One region of the Embleya sp. NPDC056575 genome, then DNA from elsewhere that is predicted to be linked to it. Evidence: riboswitches for the same ligand, from Rfam matches in the RefSeq annotation. Region 1 holds a riboswitch; each other region holds the start of a gene.
The links. A riboswitch is a leader RNA that binds a small molecule or an ion and turns the genes downstream of it on or off. The one in region 1 is predicted to bind cyclic di-AMP.
Positions count from the first base shown of each region.

Region 2: linked by a shared signal. The riboswitch ahead of ACFRCG_RS14435 (transglycosylase family protein) and the one ahead of ACFRCG_RS09185 (transglycosylase family protein) in region 1 are both predicted to bind cyclic di-AMP.
Region 3: linked by a shared signal. The riboswitch ahead of ACFRCG_RS24430 (NlpC/P60 family protein) and the one ahead of ACFRCG_RS09185 (transglycosylase family protein) in region 1 are both predicted to bind cyclic di-AMP.

Region 1 is NZ_JBHTVA010000009.1:70,788-75,277, reverse strand. It holds gene ACFRCG_RS09190 (PIG-L family deacetylase) at 1-334, shown strand, start outside; gene ACFRCG_RS09185 (transglycosylase family protein) at 467-1,816, opposite strand; cyclic di-AMP (ydaO/yuaA leader) riboswitch at 1,821-2,042, opposite strand; gene galE (UDP-glucose 4-epimerase GalE) at 2,562-3,530, opposite strand; gene ACFRCG_RS09175 (cell wall-binding repeat-containing protein) at 3,676-4,490, opposite strand, start outside.
Region 2 is NZ_JBHTVA010000015.1:92,145-96,634, reverse strand. It holds gene ACFRCG_RS14455 (SDR family NAD(P)-dependent oxidoreductase) at 1-391, opposite strand, end outside; gene ACFRCG_RS14450 (Tm-1-like ATP-binding domain-containing protein) at 549-1,793, shown strand; gene ACFRCG_RS14445 (phosphoenolpyruvate hydrolase family protein) at 1,795-2,658, shown strand; gene ACFRCG_RS14440 (EthD family reductase) at 2,735-3,070, shown strand; cyclic di-AMP (ydaO/yuaA leader) riboswitch at 3,266-3,453, shown strand; gene ACFRCG_RS14435 (transglycosylase family protein) at 3,454-4,179, shown strand; gene ACFRCG_RS14430 (nucleobase:cation symporter-2 family protein) at 4,237-4,490, opposite strand, start outside.
Region 3 is NZ_JBHTVA010000031.1:35,814-40,303, reverse strand. It holds gene ACFRCG_RS24455 (uridine kinase) at 1-602, opposite strand, end outside; gene ACFRCG_RS24450 (DMT family transporter) at 712-1,032, shown strand; gene ACFRCG_RS24445 (TetR/AcrR family transcriptional regulator) at 1,029-1,568, shown strand; gene ACFRCG_RS24440 (TMEM165/GDT1 family protein) at 1,857-2,441, shown strand; gene ACFRCG_RS24435 (DNA-binding protein) at 2,454-2,930, opposite strand; cyclic di-AMP (ydaO/yuaA leader) riboswitch at 3,373-3,529, shown strand; gene ACFRCG_RS24430 (NlpC/P60 family protein) at 3,536-4,490, shown strand, end outside.

The DNA of each region.
Region 1 (4,490 bases):
CGGCCGGGTCACGGTCGGCTACCGGCGGGCCGGGACGGCGGAGATCGCGGGCACGACCGAGGCGGGCCCCGACGCGTGGGTTCCCACGGCCACGCGCACGGCCGGGGCCGGCTACGAGCCGCTGTGGCAACTGCCCCGCCCCGACGGCACGCTGCTCACCTCGACCCGGGACGCCGAGGGCCGTCCGGTGGTGCTCGGCGCGACCCCCACGCCGCTCGTGCTCGACGACCGCCCGACCCCGACCGGCCCGACCACCACCCTCGACGGCACGGGCCGACCGCTCGCCCTGTGGCTCGACCCGACCGCCACCCTGCACACCGCCCGCCTGCCCTGAAGCCCCGGCACCCGAGCCCCCGCGCCCCGAGGCCGCCACCCGCCCGCCCCGCGCCCGCGCGGTCCGCACACGCGAACGGCGGGCATCCCCCGCGAAGGGGACGCCCGCCGTTCGGCGCGGGAGTGCGGTGGATCAGACGTTCACGCCGTGGCTGCGCAGCCACGTCATCGGGTTGACCGCGGAGCCGTAGTTCGGCGTGGTGCGGACCTCGAAGTGCAGGTGCGGGCCGGTGACGTTGCCGGTCGCGCCGGAGAGCGCGATCTTCTGGCCGGTCTGCACCTTCATCCCGGCCTTGACCGAGATCGAGGACAGGTGCGCGTACTGGGTGTACTTGCCGTCCGCGTGCCGGATCACGACCTCGTTGCCGTACGCGCCGCCCCAGCCGGCCGAGACGACCGTGCCGGAGGTGACCGCGCGCACCGTGGTGCCGGTCGAGACGGCGAAGTCCTGGCCGGTGTGGTGGCCGCTGGACCAGCGCGACCCGCCCGAGCCGAAGCTCGCGGTCAGGGTGGCGCCGGAGACCGGGGCGACATACGAACCGGAGGCCTGCTCGGAGCCCTTGGCCGAGGAGTCGGCCTTGGTGCTCTCGGTCTTGACCGTGGTCTTCGGCGCGGCGGCCGGCTTGACCTCGGTCTTGGCCTCGGCCTTGGGCGTCTCCGCCTTCGGCGCCTCGGCCTTGGGCTCGTCCTTGGTTTCGGTCCCGGTCTCGGCGGCCGGCGCGGCCTTGCCGTCGACCGTCAGCTGCTGGCCCGGGAAGATCAGGTCCGGGTTCTCGCCGACCACGCTCTTGTTGGCCTCGTACAGCTTCGGCCAACCGCCGGGCACGTTCCGGGCGTTCGCGATCTGCGACAGCGTGTCGCCGGCGACCACGACGTAGGAGCCGCCGGCCGCGTCCGTCTTGGCGGTCGTCTCGGCCTTGGGCGCCTCGGTCTTGGGAGTCTCGTCCTTGGGCGCCTCGGTCTTCGGCGCCTCGCTCTTGACCTCGATCTTCGGCTTGGCGGTCTCGGTCTTCGGCGCCGGCTTGGCGCTCTCCGTCTTCGGGGCCGTCTTCGGCGCGGTCTTGCCGCCCGCCGAGCCCGTGTCGAGGTCCGGAGCGGCACCGCCGCGGGTCAGGCCCGCCTTGACCGAGCAGACCGGCCAGGCGCCGGGGCCCTGGCTCTTGAGCACCTTCTCGGCGATCGCGATCTGCTGGCTCTTGGTCGCCTGGTCGGCGCGCGCGGCGTACTGCGAGCCGCCGAACTCGTTCCAGGTGCTCTGGGTGAACTGGAGGCCGCCGTAGAAGCCATTACCGGTGTTGATCTTCCAGTTGCCCGTGCTCTCGCACTGGGCGACCTTGTCCCAGGTGCTCACGGACGCGGCCTGAGCCGTGCCCGCCCCGATGATCGGCATGGCGACGCCGACACCGGCGACGCCGGCCGCGGCGATCAGACGCGTGGTCCTGCTGGTGCTGCGACGGCGATGACGCCCGGTTCCGGACAGCATGGCTGGATCCTCTCCCACGCCTACGAGGTGAGCTGTCGGATTCGGGCCGGAGATCGATAGCCCGGCCACGTCCCGAAGAACGTGGCTTCACCCCAAGCCGTTCACGGCCGCCGACCGTCTCGATCGGTGCCGTGCGCGGCGGTTCACCTGTGGTTCCCCCGCTCCTGTCGTGTGGTGCTCGTCAGCCTCCCGAACGGCCGGCGACAGGATTCGGCGTACCGGCGATCGGGGTCCGTGTGGGATACGGACGGATCGAACGCTAAGCAGGCCCCGCCGAAGATCACAAGTCTGTGTCGGATAGAAGCCGATTATCCGTTTTGCGGTTGAGCGCAATGTAGATGATCCCTTACGGAAAGGACCGGAGTTGGCGTTCCGTGGTGGATTCGGCCGGATCGGGTGACGAAGAACCTTGATCGAGCCTCGCATGGATCACCCGGGAATGATCACCGAAGTCCCGTTCGTCACAGGCGCATCGCGCGCCTCGGGTCCGGAGTGGCGTCGTTACCCATCGGCGCGCCCGTCCGCACCCGAAGGCGGAGTGATTCGGCCCACAGGACAAAAGCCCCAAGTCCGATTCATCCCGGCGCACTTCACCCCACGCACTCCCCACGACGCCGACGCGCCGGCAGACGTCGCATCGAGGCGTTCGGAGCACACGAAAGCACTCGGGGTGATTCGGGAGCACCGGACGCGCGGCACACGTTCGGCCGGCCCGGCGCTCACCACGTGGCGCGTCCCGCGCCCGTCACCCGCGCCGCGCCCGCCACCCCGCCCACGCGCTCTCCACCATGTCGGAGACGTCCAGGCGGGCCTTCCAGCCCAGTTCGGCCGCGATCCGCTCGGCGCTCGCGACCACCCTGGCCGGGTCGCCGGCGCGCCGGGGCAGCGTCTGGGGTGCGAACTCGCGCAAACCGGTGACCTCGCGGATGAGTTCGACCATCTCGCGGACCGAGGTACCCCGACCGCGGCCGACGTTGAGCACCAGGCGTGTGTCCGGGTCGGCGGCGAGCCGGCGGGCGGCGGCCACGTGCGCCTCGGCCAGGTCCACCACGTGGATGAAGTCGCGCACGCAGGTGCCGTCGGGGGTGTCGTAGTCGTCCCCGTAGATCACCGGCGCCCGGCCGGCCGTCAACTTCTCCAGCACCATCGGCACGAGGTTGGACACGCCCGCGTCCGCCAGCTCCGGCGCGCCGGCGCCCGCGACGTTGAAGTAGCGCAGGCAGGCGTAGGAGATCCCGTGCGCCCGCGCCGTGGCCGCGATCAGCCACTCGCCGACCAGCTTGCTCTCGCCGTAGGGGTTGATCGGCAGACACGGGGTGTCCTCGTCGACCAGGTCCACGTCGGGCATGCCGTAGACGGCGGCGCTGGAGGAGAACACGATCCGGGGCACACCGGCCGCGACCATCGCCGCGAGCAGGGTCCGCAGACCCTCCACGTTCTCCTCGTAGTAATAGAGGGGACGCGCGACCGACTCGGGCACCTGCTTCTTGCCCGCGATGTGCACCACGCCGTCGAAGGTGTGCGCGCCGAACAGCTCGTCGAGCAGCGCCCGGTCCAGCACGGAGCCGATCACCACCGGGATCGTGTCCGGCACCAGCTCGCGGACCCCGGAGGAGAGGTCGTCGACCACGACGACCTCGTCCCCGGCCGCGACGAGCCCACGTACGACATGCGTTCCGATGTATCCGGCACCGCCGGTGACAAGCCACTTCATGTCGAGACCCTAACCGGATGGACCGCTTCGGGGTCGTTTCGCCCGTGCCTCCCCGCCGTCGGGACGGGCCGAGGGCCCCCGACGGGACGTGTCGTGTCCCGCCGAGGGCCCTCGGTGTGTCGCGGTATCGCGTGGTGTCGTGCGGTCAGCGCTTGGTGTGCCGCTCGACGCCCGAACCGGCCTGCGGACCGGTGCCGCTCGCCGGGCCGTTCACGGCCGGGTTGCCGGGCTTGTCCGCCGGCGCGGCGCGCAGCGCCTTGCCCGCGGGCGCCTCGACGCCGTTGTACATCGGTACGTAGGTGTACTGACCGGGGAGCCCGATCTGGTTGCCGGCCTGGTCCACGATCGGCGCGTTGAGCGCCGACTCGCCGCCGACCAGGACCACCGAGGAGAGCGAGGCGCCGTTGTCGTAGAGGTACCAGGAGCTGGCCGGAGCCAGGCTGTCCTCGTCGGTGAGCAGGATGGGGCCGAGCCCGGCCATCATCGCGCCGCCGGTGAGGGCGTCCTGCCAGGTCGTGGTGGTGGCCAGACCAGCGGTGCGCGGGGCGGCGAACCAGAACCGGCCGAGCTTGGCCGCGGTGTCGGCCGCGGTGTTCCCGGCGACCGCGTAGTACTCCGCGCCGTCCGGCCAGGACGGCAGGTTCGCCGACAGCAGCGCGCGGTCGGCCGGCCCGCCGACGGTGATCACGTTGGTGGTGGCGGGGTTGATCGCGTTGAGGTACGCCTCGGTGGCGGCGGGCATGTTGTCGCCCGCGCTGTAGACGACGACGCTGTCCTTGGTGCCGCCGGCCGCGGCGCCCGCCGAGAGGCCGTCGTAGTAGTCCTCACCGGTGACCACGAACACGTTCTTCGGGGCCGGGTTGGTCTCGCGGGCGATCGCGATCCCGGTGTCGTACATGGTGGCACCGGCAAGCCGCTTGGGCGTGAAGCCCCACTGCCGCAGATCGTCCTCGTAGTTGG
Region 2 (4,490 bases), on a different contig from region 1:
GATGGGGCAAAGCGGCCCGGGAGACGGCCAGTACGCCCAGCACGTTGAGCTCGAAAGCGCGCCGGAACTCGTCCGGGTCCAACTCCTCCAGACGTCCCGCCGGGTTGTACGTCGCCACGTTCACCACCACGTCCACCCGGCCCGACTCCCGGGCCGCGGTGTCCACCAGAGCGCGGCAGGCGTCCTGGTCGGCCAGGTCGGTCGGCACCGCGAGCACCCGACGGCCCGTCAGCTGTCGGATCTCGTCCGCGAGTTCGCGCAGCGGTTCGGGGCGGCGGGCGGCCAGCACCAGGTCCGCGCCGTCGCGGGCCAGCGCCAATGCCGACGCGCGCCCGATGCCCGCTCCGGCTCCCGCGACGATTGCGACCCGTGCGTCCGGTTCCTCCGCCATCGACACCCCTTTCCCGTGCGTGAAATCCGCGACTCGCCACCCGTCCTATCGCACGGTGCTTTGCATTGCCATGATCATCCGGTTGGGTTACTGTGCGCGGCCGTTCGCCGCCGAAGCGTCAACCCGGCAAGCCGTACCGACACCACCGGAGGCACCGATGCCCACCGTCGTACTGATCGGAACGCTGGACACCAAGGGGTCCGAATACGCGTGGCTGGCCTACCGGCTGCGGGCCAGAGGCGCCGAGGTCCTGCTGATGAACGTCGGCGTCCTGGGCGACTCGTTGGCCCAGGCCGATGTACAGGCGGGCGAGGTCGCGGCCGCGGCGGGCACCGATTTGGAGGACCTGCGCACCCGCGCCGACCGGGGCGCGGCGACCACCGCGATGGCCGAGGGCGCGGCCTCGATCCTGCGCGAACTCTTCGAGCAGGGACGGGTGGACGGGGTGCTCGCGATGGGCGGCTCGGGCGGCTCGGCGATCGCGTCCCACGCGATGCGCGCGCTGCCGGTGGGCGTGCCCAAGCTGCTGGTGTCCACGATGGCGGCGGGCGACGTGTCGCCGTACGTCGGCGCGGTGGACGTGACGATGATGTACAGCGTCGTGGACATCGCCGGGATCAACCGGCTCTCCGAACGCATCCTGGGCAACGCGGCGGACGCGATCGCGGGCATGGCCGGCGGCTACGCCGAGGACCGCGCGGCGGTCGCCGGGGTGACCGGCGAGGGCCGACCGCTGGTGGCCGCGACCCAGTTCGGGGTGACCACCCCCGCGGTGGACGCGGCGCGCGAGCGGCTCAACGAACTGGGCTACGAGGTACTGGTGTTCCACGCCACCGGGGCCGGCGGCCGGTCGATGGAGAACCTGGCCGAGGGCGGCTTCCTGGCGGGGGTCCTCGATCTGACCACCACCGAGTTGGCCGACGACCTGGTCGGCGGGGTGCTCAGCGCGGGGCCGCGACGGCTGACCGCGGCCGGGCGGATGGGCTTGCCACAGGTGGTCAGCGTGGGCGCGCTGGACATGGTCAACTTCGGCCCCCGCGACACCGTTCCGCCTCGCTTCGAGGACCGGCTGTTGTACGTGCACAACCCGACAGTGACGCTGATGCGCACCACACCGGCCGAAAACGCCGAACTGGGACGGCGGATCGCGGCCAAACTGATCGACGCGACCGGGCCCACCGCGCTGTACCTGCCGCTGCGCGGAGTCTCGGCGATCGACGTCGAGGGCGGACCCTTCTACGATTCCGACGCCGATACGGCGTTGTTCGACGCGCTGCGCGCCGGCCTCGACGGGACCGCCGTCGAGGTGCGCGAGGTCGCGACGGACATCAACGATCCGGCGTTCGCCAAGGCGGCGGCGGATCGATTGCACGAATTGATCACGAAGGGACACGTGGACTGAGATGAACGGACGCGAGGCGCGGGGCCGACTGCGCACGACGGTCGAGCAGGGCGGCGTCGTGATCGGCGCGGGCGCGGGCACCGGATTGTCCGCCAAGTGCGCCGAGGCCGGGGGTGTGGACCTGATCATCATCTACAACTCGGGCCGCTATCGCATGGCCGGCCGGGGTTCGTTGGCGGGACTGCTGCCGTACGGCGACGCCAACGCGATCGTGGTGGAGATGGCGGGCGAGGTGCTGCCGGTGGTGCGCAGTACCCCGGTCCTCGCGGGGGTGTGCGGCACCGATCCGTTCCGGATCATGCCGCACTTCCTGGACCGACTCGCGGCCATGGGCTTCGCGGGAGTGCAGAACTTCCCGACGGTCGGCCTGTTCGACGGTGTCTTCCGGCAGAACCTGGAGGAGACCGGGATGGGCTACGACCTGGAGGTGGAGATGATCCGGCTGGCGGCGGAGCGCGGTCTGCTCACGGCGCCGTACGTCTTCGACCCCGAGCAGGCCCGCGCGATGGCGGCGGCCGGCGCCGACGTGCTGGTCCCGCACCTGGGGCTGACCACCAAGGGCAGCATCGGCGCGACCACCGCGGTCACCCTCGATCAGGCGGTGGAGCGGGTGCAGGAGATGCGCGACGCGGCCGCGGAGGTCAACCCCGACGTGCTGGTGCTGTGCCACGGCGGGCCGATCGCCGAACCCGAGGACGCGGCGTACGTCCTGGCCCACACCACCGGCGTGGTCGGCTTCTTCGGCGCCTCCAGCATGGAGCGCCTGCCGACCGAGGTGGCCATCACCGAGCAGGCGCGGGCGTTCAAGAGCATCACTCCGAGTGGGGGCGTCGCCACGGCGGGCGACACTCCGGCCCATCCGTAACCCACGCCCCCGGCAGCCAACGCGTGGCGCAAGCGCACGTCCGTCCGTCCGACCATCACGAGCGTGAGGACCCGGCATGTACAAGTTGACCGTGCTCTACGGCCACCCCGACGACCCGGCGGCGTTCGACGCCTATTACTGGGACAAGCACGTCCCACTGGCGCGCACCATGCCGGGACTGACCGGCTGGACCATCGGCAAGTGCGAGCCGGATCCGTCCGGCGCGGAGCCGCCCTATTACCTGGTGGTCGCGCTGTACGCGCCCTCGCGCGCGGAACTCGAGGCGGTGCTGGATTCGCCCGAGGGGCGGGCCACGGTGGCCGATGTGCCCAATTTCGCGACCGGCGGCGCGACGTTCCTCTGGGACGAGGAATGGGTAGTGGTTCCGGTAGAGCTGCCCGCGACGGAATAGCCCGTCGCTGACGCACGCGTGACCACGCGGCCGCGCACCGCGTACGCCGGACCGTGACCTGCAAGGACGGCGACAAATCGGGCAAATAGGTGTTATTCCTCCCTATGGGGGACGTCACAAACCGCCCGAAATGTTTGCCAACCCGGCGAACCGGTGCGTAGCTTCGTGGTTGTTCGCACAAGCGAACTCCCCGGGCGGTACGCCGAATCCTGCCGCCGCCCGAGGGAAGCAGTCGATATCGACTGGCGGCAGGAGCGGGGGAACCAAGTGAGCCGACATCGGCACTGCCGATGCCTGGGGTGAAGCCATGCCTGTGACAGGCGAGGCCGGGCCAATCGTCCGAACCCGACAGCTAACTTCGTAGGCGCCCGACGAGGTAATCAATGACCTTCCGTGCCATCACCGCTCCGGTTCGTTCGCTCTCTCGTGGCCGTCGCGCCGGCATCGCCGTCGCCGCCGGTGCGGGTCTCGTCCTTCCCCTCGTGGGCATGGCGGGCAGCGCGAACGCCGCGACTTCGTCCACCTGGGACTCGGTCGCCCAGTGCGAGAGCACCGGCAACTGGAGCATCAACACGGGCAACGGCTTCTCCGGCGGTCTGCAGTTCACCCCGAGCACCTGGAACGCGTTCGGCGGCAGCCAGTACGCGGCCAGCGCCGCGCAGGCTTCCAAGGCGCAGCAGATCGCCGTCGCCGAGCGGGTCCTGGCGAGCCAGGGCCCGGGCGCCTGGCCGGTCTGCTCCGTGAAGGCCGGTCTGGGCAAGGGCGGCAACCCCAACGCCACGGCCGAGTCCTCGACCACCGGCAAGACCAAGTCCTCGGTCGAGCCGAAGGCCGCGCCGGCGTCCGAGGCCAAGCCCGCGACCGGCAACGCGCCGAAGCTCAACGTGCAGCCCAAGCAGGACGTCGCCAAGCAGGACGCGCCGAAGTCGGCCGCGACCGAGCGGGCGTCGGGCTCCGGCACCTACACCGTCAAGTCCGGTGACACGCTGTCCGCGATCGCGGCCAAGCTCGGTGTCAAGGGCGGCTACAAGGCCCTGCACACGGCCAACGCCGGTGTCATCGGCGACAACCCGAACGTGATCGCCGTGGGCACCAAGCTCGCCGTCTGATCCACCCTCACCACGTGGGCCCCGCCGAACACTTCGGCGGGGCCCACGTGCATGTGGTCATGCTCGGGTGGGCTGTTGGGCGGACTGGGCCGGCAACGTGACGGCGGGGTCGGTGGGTTCGGCGGGAGCCTTGCCGCCCGCGCGGCCGGTGTGGTTGAGCAGCAGGTTGAGCACGACCGCGATGATCGACCCTGCCGAGATGCCGGACTCGGCGATCATGGCGACCTTCTCCGGGAACGCGTGGTAGAAGTCCGGGAACGCGATCGGGAAGACGCCGAACGCCAGGGCGACCGCCACGATCAGCGCATTGG
Region 3 (4,490 bases), on a different contig from region 1:
GATCCGGGCGGCACGAGCCTGCCGCTCGTACCGTCGACGCGCACATGGGGGCGCTCCCAGGGACGGTCGGCCGCCAGGTGCGCGGCCTCGGCGGTGCGCCACAACCGCCAGAACCAGGCGAGCCCGGGCCCGTCGCGCTCCAGCGTGCGGGCGGCGGCGGCCTCGGCCGGGGTGTCGACCAGGACGCGCAGCGCGGTGACCGTACCGAGTTCCCGGCGGGCCGCGCCGACGCCCTCCAGGATCACCACCGGGGCGGCCGGTATCTCCCGGTAGCCGCCGATCCGGTAGGCGGGCCAGTCGTAGATGTCGCACCGCGCCGCCTCGTGCCGCGCCAGCGGCGTCAACAACTGCTCGCGCAACCGCGGCAGCCAGCCGAAGAAGTCGCCGGGCCGGGCGAAGTCGTCCAACCGCACCACGGGTGCGCCGGGCAGGTGCGCGGCGAGCGTGTCGGCGAACGTGGTCTTGCCCGAGCCGCCGATCCCGTCCACCACGATCAACCGGGTCCGGCCGACGGACGGCGGGAGCGCCACGACACACGCGGCCAACCGGACGGCCGTCGCGCACCGGCGCGGATCGAGCCGTTCGGGCCGTTCGGTGGGCATCGGCGCAGCCTACCCACCACCACGACCGGGCGCACCGGGGCCGGCGACCGCGCACCTCGCTCCAGTACATTTGTACTTGTACATCTGTACAACTCGGTGGGGAGGGCGCATGGCCTGGTTGTTCCTGGGGTTGGCGATCTCGTGTGAGGTGATCGCGACCAGTCTGCTCAAGAGCACGGACGGCTTCACCCGGTTGTGGCCGACGCTGGCGTGCCTGGGCGGCTATGCCGGCGCCTTCTATCTCCTGACGCTCTCGCTGCGCCAGTTGCAGGTGGGCACGGCGTACGCGATCTGGTCGGGGCTCGGGACGGTGGCGATCGCCCTGGTCGGCGCGGTGTTCCTGAACGAGCCGATGACGCTGCTCAAGGCGTTCGGGATGGCCCTGGTGATCGCGGGCGTCGTGGTGCTCAACCTGGGTGGTGCGCATTGACCGCGACCCGGGACCCGGAGGGCCGGCGGTTGCGGATCGTACGCGGCGCCGTCCAGGCCATCGCCGAGGTGGGTGTCGGCAACACCACGCACCGCCTGGTCGCGGCGCGGGCCGAGGTCCCGCTGGGGGCGACCACGTACTACTTCGCGTCGCTCGACGACCTGGTCGCCGCGGCACTGGCGTACGCGTCGGCGGAGACGGCGCGGATGGTGGAGGACTGGGCGGCGCGGATTCGGGGCAGCGACGACGTGCCCGGCGTGCTCACCACGCTCACCGCCGAATACCTCGCGGACCGACCTCGGGCGCTGGTCGAGTACGAGTTGTATCTGGCGGCGGCGCGCAGCCCCGAGTTGCGCGGTTTCGCGCGAGCGTGGGTCGAGGGGATCGGCGGCTTCCTGGCCGACCGGTTCGGACCGCCCGCCGCCGTGGCGGCGGTCACGCTCCTGGACGGCACGATGTTGCAGGTGCTGACCCTGGGCACGCCGCTGGACGAGGAGCAACTGCGCTGGTCCCTGGCACGCTGCCTGACGTCGTGAGCCGGACCCGGGTCCGCGCGGCGACGCTCGGGCGGGTCGTACGCATGCGGTAGGGTCGCGGTCAGCGAAGGGGAGTAGCCCCGCGAACCGGTCGTCGACATGCTGGAGCCCTCGGGTTCCCGGTGGCCGGGCCCGATCATCACGGGTGGGCGAGACCTTCGGCCAGGCAACGACGCGTCCGCGAATCTCGCGGACGCACCCCGTCGTGCCGGGCCGAGTGGTCCTCCAATCCGCCGAGCGGCGCTTCGTGAAGACCCGGGGCCCGGCTCTCGTAGAAAGCCACCCGGAATGCACCTCGACCTCCTGGCGATCCTGACCGCCTTCGGGCTGATCTTCCTCGCCGAGCTACCGGACAAGACCATGTTCGCGTCGCTCGCCATGGGCACCCGCATGCGCCCGCTCTACGTCTGGTTCGGCACCTCGACCGCGTTCGCCGTGCACGTCGCGCTCGCCGTGGGCGCGGGCGGTCTGCTCGGCCTGCTCCCCGGTTGGATCGTCAAGCTCGTCTCCGCCGCGCTGTTCGGCTTCGGCGCGTTCATGCTGCTGCGCGGTGGTGCCGACGACGAGGACGCGGACGGCGGCGGCGCGCGGATCACCGGGTTCCGGGCGGTGTTCTCGACCGCCTTCATGGCCGTGTTCATCAGCGAGTGGGGCGACCTGACCCAGATCACCACCGCCAACCTGGCCGCCACCAACGGCACCTGGTCCACCGCGATCGGCTCGGTCGCGGCGCTGATGTCGGTGTCCGCGCTGGCGCTGCTCGCCGGGCGGTTCATCGCCAAGCGCATGCCGTTGCAGACCGTGCAGCGGATCGGCGGGGTGTGCATGCTCGGCCTGGCGATCTGGTCCCTGGTCGAGGTCTTCGCGGGCTGACCCGGTGGGCGCTCAGGCCTGGGGGGCCGGGTCGTCCTCCGACTCGGGCGTGGTGCGGCCGAGCAGGCGTTCGTAGCGCTGGCGGGCCGCCTGCGGGGTGCCCAGGCCCAGGCCGAAGGCGATCTCCTGCCAGGTCATCTCGCGCCCCCGGGCCATCCGGAGCAGCCCCGCCTCCAGGTCGTCCATCTCGCCCCGGGCCATCGGGATCAGGCTCAGCGCGGCGGTGATGTCGGCGTGGTCGACCGCCGGCTCGCCGTCGGCGGGTTGCGCGATACCGCTGAGCAGGAACGACACCAGCCGGATCGCCTCGTGCGGGCCGAGCATGTACGGATGCACCTGCCGGGCGCGCTGCTCGTCGGTGGCCGCGTGCCGCTCGGCGATCCGGAACAGGGAGGCGTGTACGCGCTGGGCCCGCGCCTGCTCGGGGTCGGGCGCGGTGAAGGGGTCGTGGGATTCGGGGGTCGCGGGAGTATCCGGAGTCGAAGACATGATCACAGCATGCCGGGACGCACGGATCGATGTCAATGGATCGTGTCGCACGATTCGTGGTGAACAACTTGTTCACATCTGCCGGGATGCGGGTGCGAGGCACGGCCGACCCGATGCCCGGAATGTGATGTAGCCCGCATGGATAAAACGGACATAAATTATATAGCCGACTTCGGGTTGCAATTCATTTCCGGTGGCCGACGACGGATCTCGACTATTTTCCGTTACCGCTCCGTCACGCCACTCTCCGAGATATGCCCTCGTCATCGCGGGTGCTTCCGACCGAAGCCGGCCGAGATGTCGCCTTTATTCCGCCTTTACACTCCGGGCAAACTCTGCGATTCGGTTGTGATCTCCCCATCGCATTGCCTACCTTTCTCGCCGATTCACCTTTCGGGTGAACCCTGCCGCCGGTACGCCGAATCCCGTCGCCGGCAGCGGGATGTCTACAGCGAAGAATCCGACGGGAGCGGGGGAACCAGGTGAATCGCCGTGGCCGGGATCGTTCCGGTGACGGCTAGGGGTGAAGTCGCGTGAAGCGACCGGGCTGCTCCAGTCCGAATCCGACAGCTCACCTCGTAGGCGACAGGAGAGGACCCCATTTCATGCTGTCCGCAAACGCTCGCCACCGAGCCGCCCGCCCCGCCAACGTCCGCCGCTTCGTCGCGGCGGTGGGCATCGCCGGCATGGGAGCCGTCATCCCGGTCGCCGGTGCCGGTGCGGCCCACGCGCAGGTCCCCACCACCGACCAGACCCCCACCGGCGCCTCCGCCGTGCTGTCGGCCACGCCGACCGCCGCGGTCGACAGTGCCCCGGTCCAGGCCGAGGTCGCCGCGCCCGCGGCCGCCACCGCCGCGGAGAAGGCCCGCTACCTGGTCCAGGCCGGTGACACGCTGTCCCAGCTCGCGCTGACCAACAAGGTCTCCGGCGGCTGGCAGAGCCTGTACCAGCTCAACCGCGACGTGCTCCCGTCCGGCCCGGACCTGATCGAGATCGGCCAGACCCTGCGGCTGACCGGCTCGGCGCCCGCGCAGCCCAAGGCGGAGGCCCCCGCCAAGCCGAGCATCCAGGTCCAGCCGAAGACCGCGGTCACCGGCACGACCGCGCCGAAGCCGACGAGCAAGCCGTCGGTCGACGTCGCGGCCAAGCCCGCCGCCAAGCCGGCCACCGGTGGCTCGAAGGGCAACCAGGCGCCCACCGGCGGTTCCTCGAACACGTCGAGCAAGGCCGCCCAGGCCGTCGCCTTCGCCAAGGCGCAGGTCGGCAAGCCGTACGTGTACGGCGCCACCGGCCCGAACGCGTACGACTGCTCGGGTCTGGTCCAGGCCGCGTACAAGGCGGCGGGCATCTCGCTGCCGCGCGTGACCAACGACCAGTTCGCCGCCGACCCGCACGTGTCGATCGCCAACCTGCAGCCCGGCGACCTGGTGTTCTTCTACTCGGGCATCAGCCACGTCGGCATCTACATCGGCGACGGCAAGATGGTGCACGCCGCCAACTCGCGCAAGCCGGTGGAGATCGCCTCGATCAACACCATGCCGATCGCCGGCGCGACCCGCC